2 regions of the Kitasatospora sp. NPDC094016 genome follow, and region 2 is predicted to be linked to the other one. Evidence: riboswitches for the same ligand, from Rfam matches in the RefSeq annotation. Region 2 holds a riboswitch; the other holds the start of a gene.
The links. Region 2 has a riboswitch for cobalamin ahead of metE (5-methyltetrahydropteroyltriglutamate--homocysteine S-methyltransferase). Riboswitches for the same ligand answer to the same signal wherever they lie in the genome.
Positions count from the first base shown of each region.

Region 1 (6,993 bases), on a different contig from region 2:
GCCGGTGTAGCCGGCCCGGGCGGCGCCGCGGCGGGCGGTGGCGGGCAGGTCGAGGACCGGCGAGTCCAGGACGAGGCCGCTGACGGCATGGGCCCAGGCGGAGCGGGCGGCCGTCTGGAGGGCCATGGTGGCACCGAGGGACCAGCCGTACAGGATGACCCGGCCGGCGCCGCTGTCGAGGGCGAGCCGGACCGCCGACTCGACGTCGCGCCACTCGGTCTCGCCGAAGTGGCCGAGCCCGTCCGGCGAGGCCGGGGCGCCCTGGTCGCCCCGGTAGGTGACGACGAGGGCCGGCAGGGCGAGGCGGTCGAGGACGGGGAGGACCGGGAGGGTCTGCTGCCGGTCGGCGCCGGGGCCGTGGACGAGGATCACCCAGGTGCCGCGTTTGCCGTCGAGGCGCCAGGCGGGGAGGGCGCCGAGTTCGCCGTCGGCGGCGGTGTCGGTGAAGGGGAGGCCGAGCGCCTCGGTGGGGTCGCCGAGGTGGACGCGGGGGGTGAAGTGGACCTCGGTGCCGGGGGTGAGGGTGCCCCGGTCCGCGCGGACGAGGCGGCGGGTGACGCCGTTCTCGTCGCTGTGCAGGACCTCCTCGACGACGGCGTGGCCGTGGTCGTCCCATTCCACGGCCCAGCGGCCGGGGCGCAGGCTCTCGGGGCGGCGGTTGAAGGTGATCCGGCCCGCGGCGAGGCTCCGCACCAGGACGGGGCCGGACTCCCGGGCGGCGCTCGCCGGGTGGACCAGCCGCTCGGAGGCCCGACGGCCGATCACCAGGACGGCGGCCCCGGCGCCGACGACGGCGGCCGCCACGACGGCCGCGGTTCCCCAACGCATATCGCTCCCCGCTCTGCTGGTCTTGGACCGGACGGTGTCCGGGCGGTGTGCGGACGGTGTTCGGGCACCAGTTCACCGGGGGGCCGCGCGGGCGGCCACCGGGCTGGGCCGTCCGGGGCACGACGGGGGCTCGGGCGGGGCGTCGGGCGGGGCGGGCGTCAGGCACGGCGGGGCGTCGGGCGGGGCGGGCGGATCGGAGGTGGCGACGGGGCTCCGAGGTGTGACCAACCCCTCCGTGACCTCGGTTGACTCCCGGTTCGGCCGCGTGATGGGATCCTGGGGCCAAACGGAGGCATGCAGAGGAAGCCGGTGCGAGTCCGGCGCGGTCCCGCCACTGTCACCGGGGAGCACGCTCGGAACATCGCCACGGCGGGCCGTCAGAAGCCGCTGGAAGGCCCGGGGGTGCGTCCGACCCGGAAGCCAGGAGACTCTCGCCCCCGGTACGTCGATCCAGGGCGCGGACCCTGAGTGAGGACACGCACGCGATGCAGGCTGCCCCGCCCTGCCGGACCCCACGCGGCCTTCCGCCGAACCCGCCGTGCGCCCGCTGACCCGCGCCGCCGCGTTCGCGCTCGGCGCCGCCGCGGGCTTCGCCGCCGACGCCCGCTTCGCCGACCCCCGGCGCGGCCACCCGGTGGCCGTCTTCGGCAGTGCGGCGACCCGGCTGGAGCGGCGGGTGTGGCAGGACGACCGGGTGGCCGGCGCCGGGTACACGGCGCTGTGCGTGGGCGCGGTCGCGGCCGGCGCGGCGGCCCTGGACCGTACGGTGGGCCGGCGTCCGCTGGGCCGGACCGCGCTGGCGGCCGCCGCGACCTGGACGGTGCTGGGCGGCACCTCGCTGACCCGCGAGGCGCGCACCATCGGCCGGTCACTGGCCACCGGCGACCTGACGGCCGCGCGGGAGCGGCTGCCGCACCTGTGCGGGCGGGACCCGAGCGCGCTGGACGGGCCTCAGATCGCCCGCGCGGTGGTCGAGTCGGTGGCCGAGAACACGGCGGACGCCGTGGTGAACGCGCTGGTCTGGGGCGCGCTGGCGGGCACCCCGGGGCTGCTGGCGTTCCGCGCGGTGAACACGCTGGACGCGATGGTCGGCCACCGCTCGCCGCGGTACGCCCGGTTCGGCTGGGCCTCGGCCCGGCTGGACGACGTGGCGGGCTGGCCGGGCGCCCGGCTGACGGCGCTGCTCACGGTGGCCGCCGCGCCGCAGCCGAAAACGGCCTGGCGGGTCTGGCGGCGGGACGGCTCGGCGCACCCGAGCCCGAACGCGGGCCAGGCGGAGGCGGCCTTCGCGGGCGCGGTGGGCGTCCGACTGGGCGGGACCCTCCAGTACGGGGAGCGGGTGGAGCACCGGCCGGTGCTGGGCGCGGAGTTGCGGCCGGTGACGGTCGACGACATCGAGCGGGCCTGCGTGCTCTCCCGGCGGGTGGGCGCGCTGGCCCTGGGTACGACGGTCGCGGGGCACGTCGCGCTGCGCTCGCTGACGACACGGTGGAAGGGAAGGGCATGAGCAACGCACTGCTGGTCGCCGGGACGACCTCGGACGCGGGCAAGAGCGTGGTGACCGCGGGCATCTGCCGCTGGCTGGCCCGACAGGGGGTGCGGGTCGCTCCGTTCAAGGCGCAGAACATGTCGCTGAACTCCTTCGTCACCGCCGACGGCGCCGAGATCGGCCGGGCACAGGCGATGCAGGCGCAGGCGGCCCGGGTGGAACCGGAGGCGGCGATGAACCCGGTGCTGCTGAAGCCGGGCGCGGACGGCCGCAGCCAGGTGGTGCTGCTGGGCCGGCCGGTCGCCGAGGTGGGCGCGCTGGACTACCGCGAGCGCAAGCCCGTCCTGCTGGAACGGTCGCTGGAGTGCCTGGCGGATCTGCGCCGCCGCTACGAGGTGGTGGTCTGTGAGGGCGCCGGCTCGCCCGCCGAGATCAACCTGCGGGACCGGGACATCGCCAACATGGGCCTGGCGACGGCCGCCGGGCTGCCGGTGGTGGTGGTCGGGGACATCGACCGCGGCGGCGTCTTCGCGGCGATGTACGGGACGCTGGCACTGCTGTCGGCGGAGGACCAGCGGCATGTGGCGGGCTGGTTCGTCAACAAGTTCCGCGGCGACGCGCGGCTGCTGGCGCCCGGCCTGGAGATGCTGCACGGGCTGACCGGCCGTCCGGTGCTGGGCACCCTGCCGATGCTGCCGGGCCTGTGGCTGGACGCCGAGGACTCGCTGGACCTGTCCACGGTGGTGGACCGGGTGGACGGCCGCGGCCCGCTCGGGGCGGACGTGCTGCGGGTCGCCGTGGTGCGCTTCCCCCGGCTGTCGAACTTCACCGACCTGGACGCGCTGGCCCAGGAGCCCGGCGTGCTGGTGCGCTGGGTGACCCGGCCGGAGGAACTGGCCGACGCCGACCTGGTGGTGCTGCCCGGCACCCGGGCCACCGTGGCCGACCTGGCCTGGCTGCGCGAACGCGGCCTGGAGCCGGCGCTGAAGGCGCGGGCGGCGGCCGGGCTGCCGGTCCTCGGAGTGTGCGGCGGCTACCAGATGCTGGCGCGCGGGATCGAGGACGAGGTGGAGTCCGGGGCCGGCTCGGTCGACGGCCTGGGCCTGCTGCCGACGCACGTGCGGTTCGGCGCCGAGAAGGTGCTGGCGCGGCCGGTCGGCACGGCGTACGGGCAGCGGGTCGAGGGGTACGAAATCCACCACGGGGTGGTGGCCGTGGAGGGGGGCGAACCGTTCTTCTCCGATGACGACGGGCACGGCCTGGACGGCTGCCGGGTCGGCCCGGTGTGGGGCACGACCTGGCACGGCGCGCTGGAGAACGACGGCTTCCGTCGTGAACTCCTGCGCGAGGTCGCCGCGTTGGCGGGACGGGCGTTCGTGCCGGCGCCGGACACCTCGTTCGCCGAGGCGCGCGAGGCCCGGCTGGACCGGCTGGGCGACCTGATCGAGGAACACGCGGACACCGACGCGCTGTGGAAGCTGATCGAGGGCGGGGTGCCGGCGGCCGGATCGCTGCCGTTCCTGGCGCCCGGGGCACCTGGGGAGTATGCATGAGTGACGTCCGCTATCCGTTCACCGCGATCGTCGGCATGCCCGACCTGCGGCTCGGGCTGCTGCTCAACGCGGTCTCGCCGGCCGTGGGCGGCGTGCTGGTGCGCGGCGAGAAGGGCACCGCGAAGTCGACCATGGTACGCGCGCTGGCCGGCCTGCTGCCGACCCTCGCGGCCGTCGACGGCTGCCGGTTCGCCTGCGACCCGGCCGCTCCGGACCCGCAGTGCCCGGACGGGCCGCACGACCGCCCCTCGGCGTCCGAACGCCCCGCCCAGCTGGTCGAGTTGCCGGTCGGCGTGGCCGAGGACCGGATCGTCGGCTCGCTCGACCTGGAACGGGCGCTCGCCGAGGGCGTCAAGGCGTACGAGCCGGGGCTGCTCGCCAAGGCGCACCGCGGCGTGCTCTACATCGACGAGGTGAACCTGCTCCAGGACCACGTCGTGGACCTGCTGCTGGACGCCGCCGCGATGGGCCGCTCGTACGTCGAGCGCGAGGGCGTGTCGGTGCGGCACGCCGCCCGCTTCCTGCTGGTCGGCACGATGAACCCGGAGGAGGGCGAGCTGCGTCCGCAGCTGCTCGACCGGTTCGGCCTGACCGTCGAGATCGCCGCCACCCGGGACCCGGCCGAGCGCGCCGAGGTGGTCCGCCGCCGGCTCGGCTACGACGCCGACCCGGCCGGCTTCGCCGCGCGGTTCGCCGCGGACGAGCAGGCGCTCGCCGAACGCATCACCGCCGCCCGGGAGTTGCTGCCCAAGGTGGAGCTGACGGATGTGGCGCTGCGTCAGATCACCGCCGTGTGCGCCGCGTTCGAGGTCGACGGGCTGCGCGCCGACATCGTGATGGCCCGCACCGCCGTCGCGCTCGCCGCCTGGGACGGGCGGACCGAGGTGCTGGAGGAGGACGTCCGCAAGGCCGCCCAGCTGGCGCTGCCGCACCGGCGCCGCCGCAACCCCTTCGACGCGCCGGGGCTGGACGAGGAGCAGCTCGACCGGACGCTGGAGGAGCACGCGCAGCCTTCGGAGCCCGAGGAGCCCGAGGAGCCTTCGGAGCCCGAGGGGTCCGGGGGGTCCGGGGGTTCGGGAGAGGCTGAGGGCGAGGGCGAGGGCGACGGCCCCGAGGACGACGGTCCGGGCCCGGACGGCGGCCCCGGCGGCGGCCCGGACGGCGGCGGAGCCCCCGAGCCCGCCTCCGGCCCGGAAGCGTCGGCCGCCGAGCCGGAGGAACCGCTCCAGCAGCCCGTACCGACCCAACACCCCGCCCCCGCACGGGAGTCGGCGCCGGTCGCGGCCGGCGACCCGTACCGGACCAAGCTGTTCACCGTGCAGGGCACCGGCCACGGCGCCCAGGGCCGCCGCTCCCCCGCCGAGACCACCGGCGGGCACACCGTGCGCGCCCGGCGCCCCCAGGGCGCGCTCAGCCGCCTGCACCTGACCGCCACCCTGCAGGCCGCCGCACCGCACCAGGCCGCGCGCGGGCGGGCCGGCCGGGCGCTGGTGCTGCGCAAGGACGACTTCCGCGAACAGGTCCGCCAGGGGCGGGAGTCCAACCTGGTGCTGTTCGTCGTCGACGCCTCCGGCTCGATGGCCGCCCGGCAGCGGATGACCGCCGTCAAGGGCGCCGTGCTGTCCCTGCTGATGGACGCCTACCAGCGGCGCGACAAGATCGGCATGATCACCTTCCGGGGCGCGGACGCCGAACTGGCGCTGCCGCCGACGTCGTCCGTGGAGGTCGGCGCGGCCCGGCTGGAGTCGCTGCCCACCGGTGGCCGCACCCCGCTGGCCGCCGGCCTGCTGCGCGCGCACGAGGTACTGCGGGTGGAGCGGCTGCGCGACCCGAGCCGCCGCCCGCTGCTGGTCGTGGTGACCGACGGCCGGGCCACCGGCGGGCGGGACGCGCTCGCCCGGTCGCAGCGCGCGGCCGGGCTGTTCGCCGCACAGGGCACAGCCAGCGTGGTGCTGGACTGCGAGTCCGGCCCCGTCCGGCTCGGCCTCGCCCGCACCCTGGCCGGGCTGCTCGGCGGCACCGCCGTCAGCCTGGACGAGCTGCGCCCCGAGGGCGTCGCCTCGCTCGTCCGCGAGAACCGGCAGGACAGCCGGCGCGAGAACCGTGCTACCACCATGCGAAAGGCGGCCTGAGCCGACATGCCCAAGGGTGTCCCCGAGAGCGTCCCCGACGACGGCCTGACGACCCGTCAGCGCCGCACGCAGCCGATCACCGCCGTGCACACCGGCCCCGGCAAGGGCAAGTCCACGGCCGCGTTCGGCATGGCGCTGCGGGCCTGGAACCAGGGCTGGCCCGTCGGGGTGTTCCAGTTCGTGAAGTCCGCCAAGTGGAAGGTCGGCGAGGAGAACGCGCTGCGCGTGCTCGGCGCCTCCGGCGAGGGCGGGACGGTCGACTGGCACAAGATGGGCTCCGGCTGGTCGTGGATCCAGCGTTCCAGCGAGATGGAGATGGACAGCGAGGCGGCCGCCAAGGAGGGCTGGGAGCAGGTCAAGCGCGACCTGGCGGCCGAGACCTACCGCTTCTACGTGCTGGACGAGTTCACCTACCCGATGCACTGGGGCTGGGTCGACCCCGAAGAGGTCGTGTCGGTGCTCAAGGACCGCCCGGGCAGCCAGCACGTCGTCATCACCGGCCGGTACGCGCCCGAGCCGCTGACCGGATTCGCCGATCTGGTCACCGAGATGACCAAGGTCAAGCACCCCATGGACGCCGGCCGCAAGGGCCAGCGCGGTATCGAGTGGTAGACCGTTGAGCACTGCCGGCAGGCCGTTGGCCGCCATCCCCCGCCTCGTCATCGCCGCGCCCTCCTCCGGCGCCGGCAAGACCACCGTCGCCACCGGCCTGATCGCGGCGCTCGCCGCGCGCGGGCTGGCGGTGTCCCCGCACAAGGTCGGCCCCGACTACATCGACCCGGGCTACCACGCGCTCGCCGCCGGGCGCCCGGGCCGCAACCTGGACGCCTTCATGTGCGGCCCGGAGCGGATCGCCCCGCTCTTCCTGCACGGTGCGGCAGGGGCCGACGTCGCGGTGGTCGAGGGGGTCATGGGCCTGTTCGACGGAGCCTCCGGGCGGGGGGAGCTGGCCTCCACCGCGCACGTCGCCAAGCTCCTGCGGGCGCCCGTG
Region 1 is NZ_JBEOUK010000018.1:47,417-54,409, forward strand. It holds gene ABT015_RS18735 (alpha/beta hydrolase family protein) at 1-828, opposite strand, end outside; cobalamin riboswitch at 1,129-1,258, shown strand; gene ABT015_RS18740 (cobalamin biosynthesis protein) at 1,367-2,335, shown strand; gene ABT015_RS18745 (cobyric acid synthase) at 2,332-3,870, shown strand; gene ABT015_RS18750 (putative cobaltochelatase) at 3,867-6,002, shown strand; gene cobO (cob(I)yrinic acid a,c-diamide adenosyltransferase) at 6,009-6,614, shown strand; gene ABT015_RS18760 (cobyrinic acid a,c-diamide synthase CobB) at 6,619-6,993, shown strand, end outside.
Region 1: linked by a shared signal. The riboswitch ahead of ABT015_RS18740 (cobalamin biosynthesis protein) and the one ahead of metE (5-methyltetrahydropteroyltriglutamate--homocysteine S-methyltransferase) in region 2 are both predicted to bind cobalamin.

Region 2 (6,993 bases):
GAACAACTCCAGCCCCGGCGGGCAGCCCGCCGACCCCGGCCAGGGCACCACTGGCGGTTCCGGCGGCTCCAACGGTTCCGGCGGCGGGTCGACGGGTGCCACGGGGACGACCGGCGGCGGCACCGGTTCGAGCAGTGGCACCGGTTCGAGCGGCGGGACCGGGAACGGGAGCGGAACCGGCAGCAGCGGCGGGAGCAGCACCGGCAGCGGCGGAACCGCCGGCACCAGCGGCGCCGGCACGGCCGGTGGCACCGGATCGGGCCGGGCCCCGGCGCCCGCCAAGCCCCCGGCGGGCGGAGCCCGTCCGCCCGCGCCCGCCACCACCCCGGGGCCCGGCGCCGTCGCCACCCCCGAGGACGGCATCACGCCGCCCGGAGCGCCCGAGTCGACGCCCGTGCCCGCCACGCCGGTGCCGGTCGAGCCGTCCACCGCGCCGCCGGCGGACGCCCCGAGCGACCAGCCGACCCCGCAGACGGTCGAGGCAGCGGCCGCGCCGACGTCCACCCCCGCCGTGCCCGGCGGTGTGGTGGACGCCAACCCGGTGGCCGACGCCCCGCACGACTCCGGGTCGATGGCCCCCGCCGTCATCGCGACCGCCCTCGTGGGGGTGCTGGGCGCGGCCACCGTGGTCGTCGCGCGACGGCGCCGCCGCCGGGCCGAGTGATCCGGTGACCATGCCCGATCAGCACGCCGCCGTCCCCCCGAAGCCCGACCCGAAGCCCGACCCGAAGCCCGACCCGAAGCCCGACCCGAAGCCGAAGCCCGCCCCCGGACGCGACGCCGGGAGCCGGCGCAGCCCCCGGAACCTGCACCCGCTGGCCTGGTGGACCTGGGCGCTGGCCCTGGCGACGGCGGCCAGCCGCACCACCAACCCGCTGCTCCTCCTGCTCGTCCTCGCCGTGCTCGGCTACGTGGTCACCGCCCGCCGGACCGAGGCCCCGTGGGCGCGCGGGTTCACCTACTATCTGTGGCTGGCCCTGACCGTGGTGGCGATCCGGGTGGTGTTCCGGTGCGTCTTCGCCACCGGTATCACCCCGCACGACCATCTGCTCTTCTCGCTCCCGCACCTGCCCACCCCCGCCTGGTACGCGGGCATCCGGATCGGCGGGCCGGTCTCCCTGGAGGCGACCCTCTCCGCCGCCTTCGACGGGCTGCGCCTGGCCTGCCTGATCTGCTGCATCGGCGCCGCCAACACCCTCGCCAACCCCAAGCGCGCCCTGCGCGTCCTGCCCGGCGCCCTGTACGAGCTGGGTGTGGCCGTGACGGTGTCGCTGAGCGTCGCCCCGCAGCTGGTGCAGAGCGTCCAACGCGTCGCCCGGGCACGGCGGTTGCGTGCCGGGCGGCGCAAGGGCGTCCGCGCGCTGCGCAGCATCGTCGTCCCGGTGCTGGAGGACGCGTTGGAGCGTTCGCTGCACCTGGCCGCCGCGATGGACTCGCGTGGCTACGGCCGCTCCGGCACCGCGACCCGCCGCTCCCGTCACGTCACCGGCGCCCTGATGCTGCTCGGCATGTGCGGCCTGTGTGCCGGGGTGTACGGGCTCCTGGACGGAACCGCCCCCGCTGCCCTGGGGCTTCCGGCCTTCCTCGCGGGCGCCCTGCTCTGCGTGGCGGGGCTGGTCCTCGGCGGCCGGCGCGTACGGCGCACCACCTACCGGCCGGACCGCTGGCGGGCCGCCGAGTGGGCCGTCGCGGGCTGCGGGGTGACCGCCGCCGTCCTGCTGTTCGCCACCGTCGGCTACGACGCCACGGATCTCAACCCGTCGCTCTACCCGCTCAGTTGGCCGAGCCTGCCGCTCGTCCCGGTGCTCGCCCTGCTGCTGGCCGGCGCCGCCGGGGTGATCGCGCCGCCGCCGGGCGGTACCCCGGAGCCCGCCACCGGTACCCGCCGTACCGGCACCGACCGTACGACCCCCGAGGTGAGCACGTGATCCGATTCGACCAGGTCGGTGTGGTGTACGACGGCGAGACCACCCCCGTCCTGCGCGACGTCGACCTGCACATCCCGGAGGGCGAGCTCTGCCTGGTGGTCGGCCGTACCGGCGTCGGCAAGTCGACCCTGCTCGGCGCCGTCAACGGCCTCGTGCCGCACTTCACCGGCGGCACCCTGCGAGGCAGGGTCACCGTGGACGGCCGGGACACCGCGCACCACCCGCCGCGCGAACTGGCCGACGTGGTGGGTGTGGTGGGGCAGGACCCGCTGGCCGGCTTCACCACCGACACGGTGGAGGAGGAACTGGCCTACGTCATGGAGCAGTTGGCCGTCCCGCCGGAGGTGATGCGCAAGCGCGTCGAGGAGACCCTCGACCTGCTCGGCCTCGCCGACCTGCGCCACCGCGCCCTGCACGAGCTCTCCGGCGGCCAGCAGCAGCGCGTCGCCATCGGCTCGGTGCTCACCGCGCACCCCCGCGTCCTGGTCCTGGACGAACCGACCTCGGCGCTCGACCCGACGGCCGCCGAGGAGGTGCTCGCCGCCATCACCCGCCTGGTCCACGACCTCGGCGTCACCGTCCTGCTCGCCGAACACCGCCTGGAGCGGGTCGTCCAGTACGCCGACCGCGTCGCCTACCTGCCCGGCGACGGCACGGTCGTGCACGGGCCGCCCGCCGAGGTCTTCCGGCACACCGCGATCGCGCCGCCGGTCGTCGACCTCGGGCGGCTGGCCGGGTGGCGGCCGCTGCCGCTCTCCGTCCGGGACGCCCGGCGCGCCGCCGCTCCGCTGCGGGAGCGGCTCACCGACGTGCCCGTTCCTCCGCCGCGCCGGGCAGCGGTGGTGGGGGATCGGGTGCTGGACGCCCGGGGGGTGGTCGTCCGGTACGGGCCGGTGGCCGCCGTCCGGGAGGTCGGGCTGGACCTGCGGGCCGGTGAGGTCACGGCGCTGATGGGGCGCAACGGTTCGGGCAAGTCCTCGCTCCTGTGGGCCCTTCAGGGCTCGGGCCCGCGACAGGGCGGCAGCGTGCGGGTCCTCGGAGCCGACGGCGGGCCGGCCGCGGACCCCAAGCGGCTCTCCGCGACCAGGGCCCGGCAGCTCGTCGGGCTCGTCCCGCAGACCCCGACCGACCTGCTGTACCTGGAGACGGTCGCCCAGGAACTCGCCCAGAGCGACCTGGAGGCCCGCGGCGCAGCAGGCCCGACCGCAGCAGGCCGGACCACAGCAGGCCGGACCACAGCCGGCCCGACCGCGCGGCAGATCCTCGACCGGCTCGCCCCCGGGATCCCCGACGGCACCCACCCCCGGGACCTCTCCGAGGGCCAGAAGCTGGCCCTGGTCCTGGCGATCCAACTGGCCGCCGCGCCAAGGGTGGTGCTGCTGGACGAACCCACCCGAGGGCTCGACTACCACGCGAAGGAGGCGCTCACCGGCATCGTGGACGCCCTCGCCGCCGAAGGCCGTACGGTCGTCGTCTCCACCCACGACGTCGAGTTCGTCGCCGCCACCGCCGACCGGGTGGTGGTGATGGCCGAGGGCGAGATCGTCGCCGACGGCCCCACCGCCCAGGTCATCGTCGCCTCGCCCACCTTCGCCCCCCAGACCGCCAAGATCCTCGCCCCGCTGCCCTACCTGACGACCCGGCAGGTGGCCGAGGCCCTGGCGCCCGCCGAGACCGCCCGGTGAGCGCCGTCCGAATCCCCGGCCGGGCCCGCGTCGTCGCGGCCCTGGCCGCCTTCATCGGCTTGGTCGCCTTCACCTGGCCGTTCGTCGTCGCCCCGGGAAAGTTCGGCTCCTCCTACGCCCCGCCGCTGATCTTCGGCGCCCTGCTGATCCTGGTGCTCGCCGTCGTCATCGCGGAGATCGCGGCCGGCGGCATCGACGCCAAGGCCCTCGCCATGCTCGGCGTCCTGTCCGCCGTCAACGCCGGGCTGCGCCCGCTCGGCGCCGGCACCGCAGGAGTGGAGACGGTCTTCTTCATCCTCGTCCTGGCCGGCCGGGTCTTCGGCCCGGGCTTCGGGTTCACCCTCGGCTGCACCTCGCTGTTCGCCTCCGCGCTGCTCACCGGCGGCGTCGGCCCCTGGATGCCGTACCAGATGTTCGGCTGCGCGTTCGTCGGCATGCTCGCCGGGCTCCTGCCGAGAACCCGGCGGCGGCGCTGGGAGGTGGCGATGCTGGCGGCGTACGGGGCCTTCTCCGGGTACCTCTTCGGCTTCCTTCTCAACCTCTCCTTCTGGCCGTTCTCCACCGACCCGAACAGTTCCATCGCCTACCTGCCGGGGCTGCCGTTCACCGAGCAGTGGCACCGCTACCTGCTCTTCGACCTCGCCACCTCGCTCGGCTGGGACACCGGCCGGGCCGTCACCACCTTCACGGCCGTGCTCGTCGTCGGCCCGGCCGTCCTCACCGTCCTGCGCCGCGCGGCCCGCCGCGCCAACTTCGAGCCCGTGGTGCGCTTCGAAGCCCCGGACGGTCGACGAGTCACCACGAACGGCACCGCCGGCGGCACCGCGAACGGCACCGCGGACGGCGAGGGAGTCTCACCATGCGGACGGCTTCCGTGAATTCCGCGTCGGCCCCGGTGGTTTGCCCCTAAGCTGGCCACGCAGCTGGTTCGTCCTGTCCGCCAGGCAGGACGTCGCAAGAGGGAACCCGGTGGGAATCCGGGACTGCCCCGCAGCGGTGAGTGGGAACGACCGCCGTCATACGCACTGGACCCGGGACGGGTCTGGGAAGCGATGGCCAGTAGGTACCGGACGCAGACAGGCCCGGTGCGCCCACGAGTCCGAAGACCTGCCCGTTGCCCGCCCGCGGACCGTTCCGCGTGCGGATACCCCGGTGACCTCGTGGGCGGGTCGGCGACCATACCAGGCGGATCGGGCACACGCGTCGACGTGAGCCGCCGCCCGGTTCGTCATCCCTTCGCGCTCTCGTCCCGTCCCCGGGCACTTGAGGAGCCAGACTCGCGAAGGAGAGTCCCTTGACCACGAAGTCCGCAGCCGCGGCGACCAGGGCCACCGTGTACGGCTACCCCCGGCAGGGCCAGGGCCGGGAGCTGAAGAAGGCCATCGAGGGCTACTGGAAGGGCACGGTCACCGCCGACGCCCTGCGGGAGACGGCGGTCGGCCTGCGCCGGGAGAACTGGGCGCAGCTCGCCCAGGCCGGGGTCCTGGAAGTGCCCACCGGCGACTTCTCGTTCTACGACCACGTACTGGACACCACGGTCGCCGTCGGCGCGATCCCGGCCCGCCACCGGGCGGCCGTCGAGGCGGACGCGCTGGACGGCTACTTCGCCATGGCGCGCGGCACCCAGGAGGTCGCGCCGCTGGAGATGACCAAGTGGTTCGACACCAACTACCACTACCTGGTGCCCGAACTCGGCCCGGACACCGTCTTCACCGCGGACCCGGCCAAGGCCGTCGGGGAGTTCCGGGAGGCGCTGGCGCTCGGCCACACCGCACGCCCCGTGCTGGTCGGCCCCCTCACCTACCTGCTGCTCGCCAAGCCCGCCCCCGGTGTCGCCGAGGACTTCCAGCCGATCACCCTGCTGGACCGGCTGCTGCCGGTCTACGCGCAGCTGCTGGCGGATCTGAAGGCGGCCGGCGCCGAGTGGGTGCAGCTGGACGAGCCCGCGCTGGTGCAGGACCGCACCCCGGCCGAGCTGAACACCGCCGCCCGCGCCTACCGTGAGCTGGGCGGCCTGGCGGACCGTCCGAAGCTGCTGGTCGCGAGCTACTTCGACCGGCTGGGCGGGGCCCTGCCCGTGCTGGCCAAGGCCCCGGTCGAGGGCCTGGCGCTGGACTTCACGGGGCCCGCCGCTGCGAACCTGGACGATCTGGCCGCCGTCGGCGGGCTGCCCGGCAAGCGGCTGGTGGCCGGGGTGGTCGACGGGCGCAACATCTGGATCAACGACCTGGAGAAGTCGCTGGCGACCCTGGCGACCCTGCTGGGCCTGGCCGAGCGGGTCGACGTCGCCCCGTCCTGCTCGCTCCTGCACGTGCCGCTGGACGCCGCCGCCGAACGCGACGTCGACCCGCAGATCCTGCGCTGGCTCGCCTTCGCCAAGCAGAAGGCCCGGGAGGTGGCGCTGCTGGCCCGGGGTCTGCGCGAGGGCACGGGGGCGATCGCCGCCGACCTGGCCGCCAACCGCGCCGACCTCGCCTCGCGCGCCAACTCGCCGATCACCCACGACCCGGCGGTGCGTGCCCGTACCGCCGCCGTCACCGCCGACGACACCCGCCGCGCCCAGGCCTACCCGCAGCGGGCCGAGGCCCAGCGCGCCCGGCTCGGCCTGCCGCTGCTGCCGACCACCACCATCGGCTCGTTCCCGCAGACCTCCGAACTGCGGGTCGCGCGGGCCGATCTCACGGCGGGCCGGATCGACGCGGCGGCCTACCGGGAGCGGATGGAGACCGAGGTCCGGGAGGTCATCGCCTTCCAGGAGAAGGCCGGACTGGACGTCCTGGTGCACGGCGAGCCCGAGCGCAACGACATGGTCCAGTACTTCGCCGAGCAGCTCACCGGCTACCTCGCCACCCGGCACGGCTGGGTGCAGTCCTACGGCACCCGGTACGTGCGCCCGCCGGTCCTGGCCGGGGACATCTCCCGCCCGCACCCGATGACCGTCGACTGGTTCGGCTACGCGCAGGGCCTCACCGACCGCCCGGTCAAGGGCATGCTCACCGGCCCCGTCACGATGCTCGCCTGGTCCTTCGTCCGCGACGACCAGCCGCTCGGCGACACCGCCCGGCAGGTCGCCCTCGCCCTGCGCGACGAGGTCACCGACCTGGAGGCCGCGGGCGCGGCCGTCGTCCAGGTCGACGAGCCGGCCCTGCGCGAGACCCTGCCGCTGCGCGCCGCCGACCGCCCGGCGTACCTGGCGTGGGCCACCGAGTCCTTCCGCCTGGCCACCTCGGGCGTCCGCGCGGACACCCAGGTCCACACCCACATGTGCTACGCCGAGTTCGGCGCGATCATGACGGCGATCGACGAACTCGACGCGGACGTCATCTCGCTGGAGGCCACCCGCTCGCACATGGAGGTCGCCGGAGAACTCGCCGGGGCCG
Region 2 is NZ_JBEOUK010000002.1:86,501-93,493, forward strand. It holds gene ABT015_RS02230 (hypothetical protein) at 1-664, shown strand, start outside; gene ABT015_RS02235 (CbiQ family ECF transporter T component) at 675-1,928, shown strand; gene ABT015_RS02240 (ABC transporter ATP-binding protein) at 1,925-3,613, shown strand; gene ABT015_RS02245 (ECF transporter S component) at 3,610-4,491, shown strand; cobalamin riboswitch at 4,521-4,742, shown strand; gene metE (5-methyltetrahydropteroyltriglutamate--homocysteine S-methyltransferase) at 4,908-6,993, shown strand, end outside.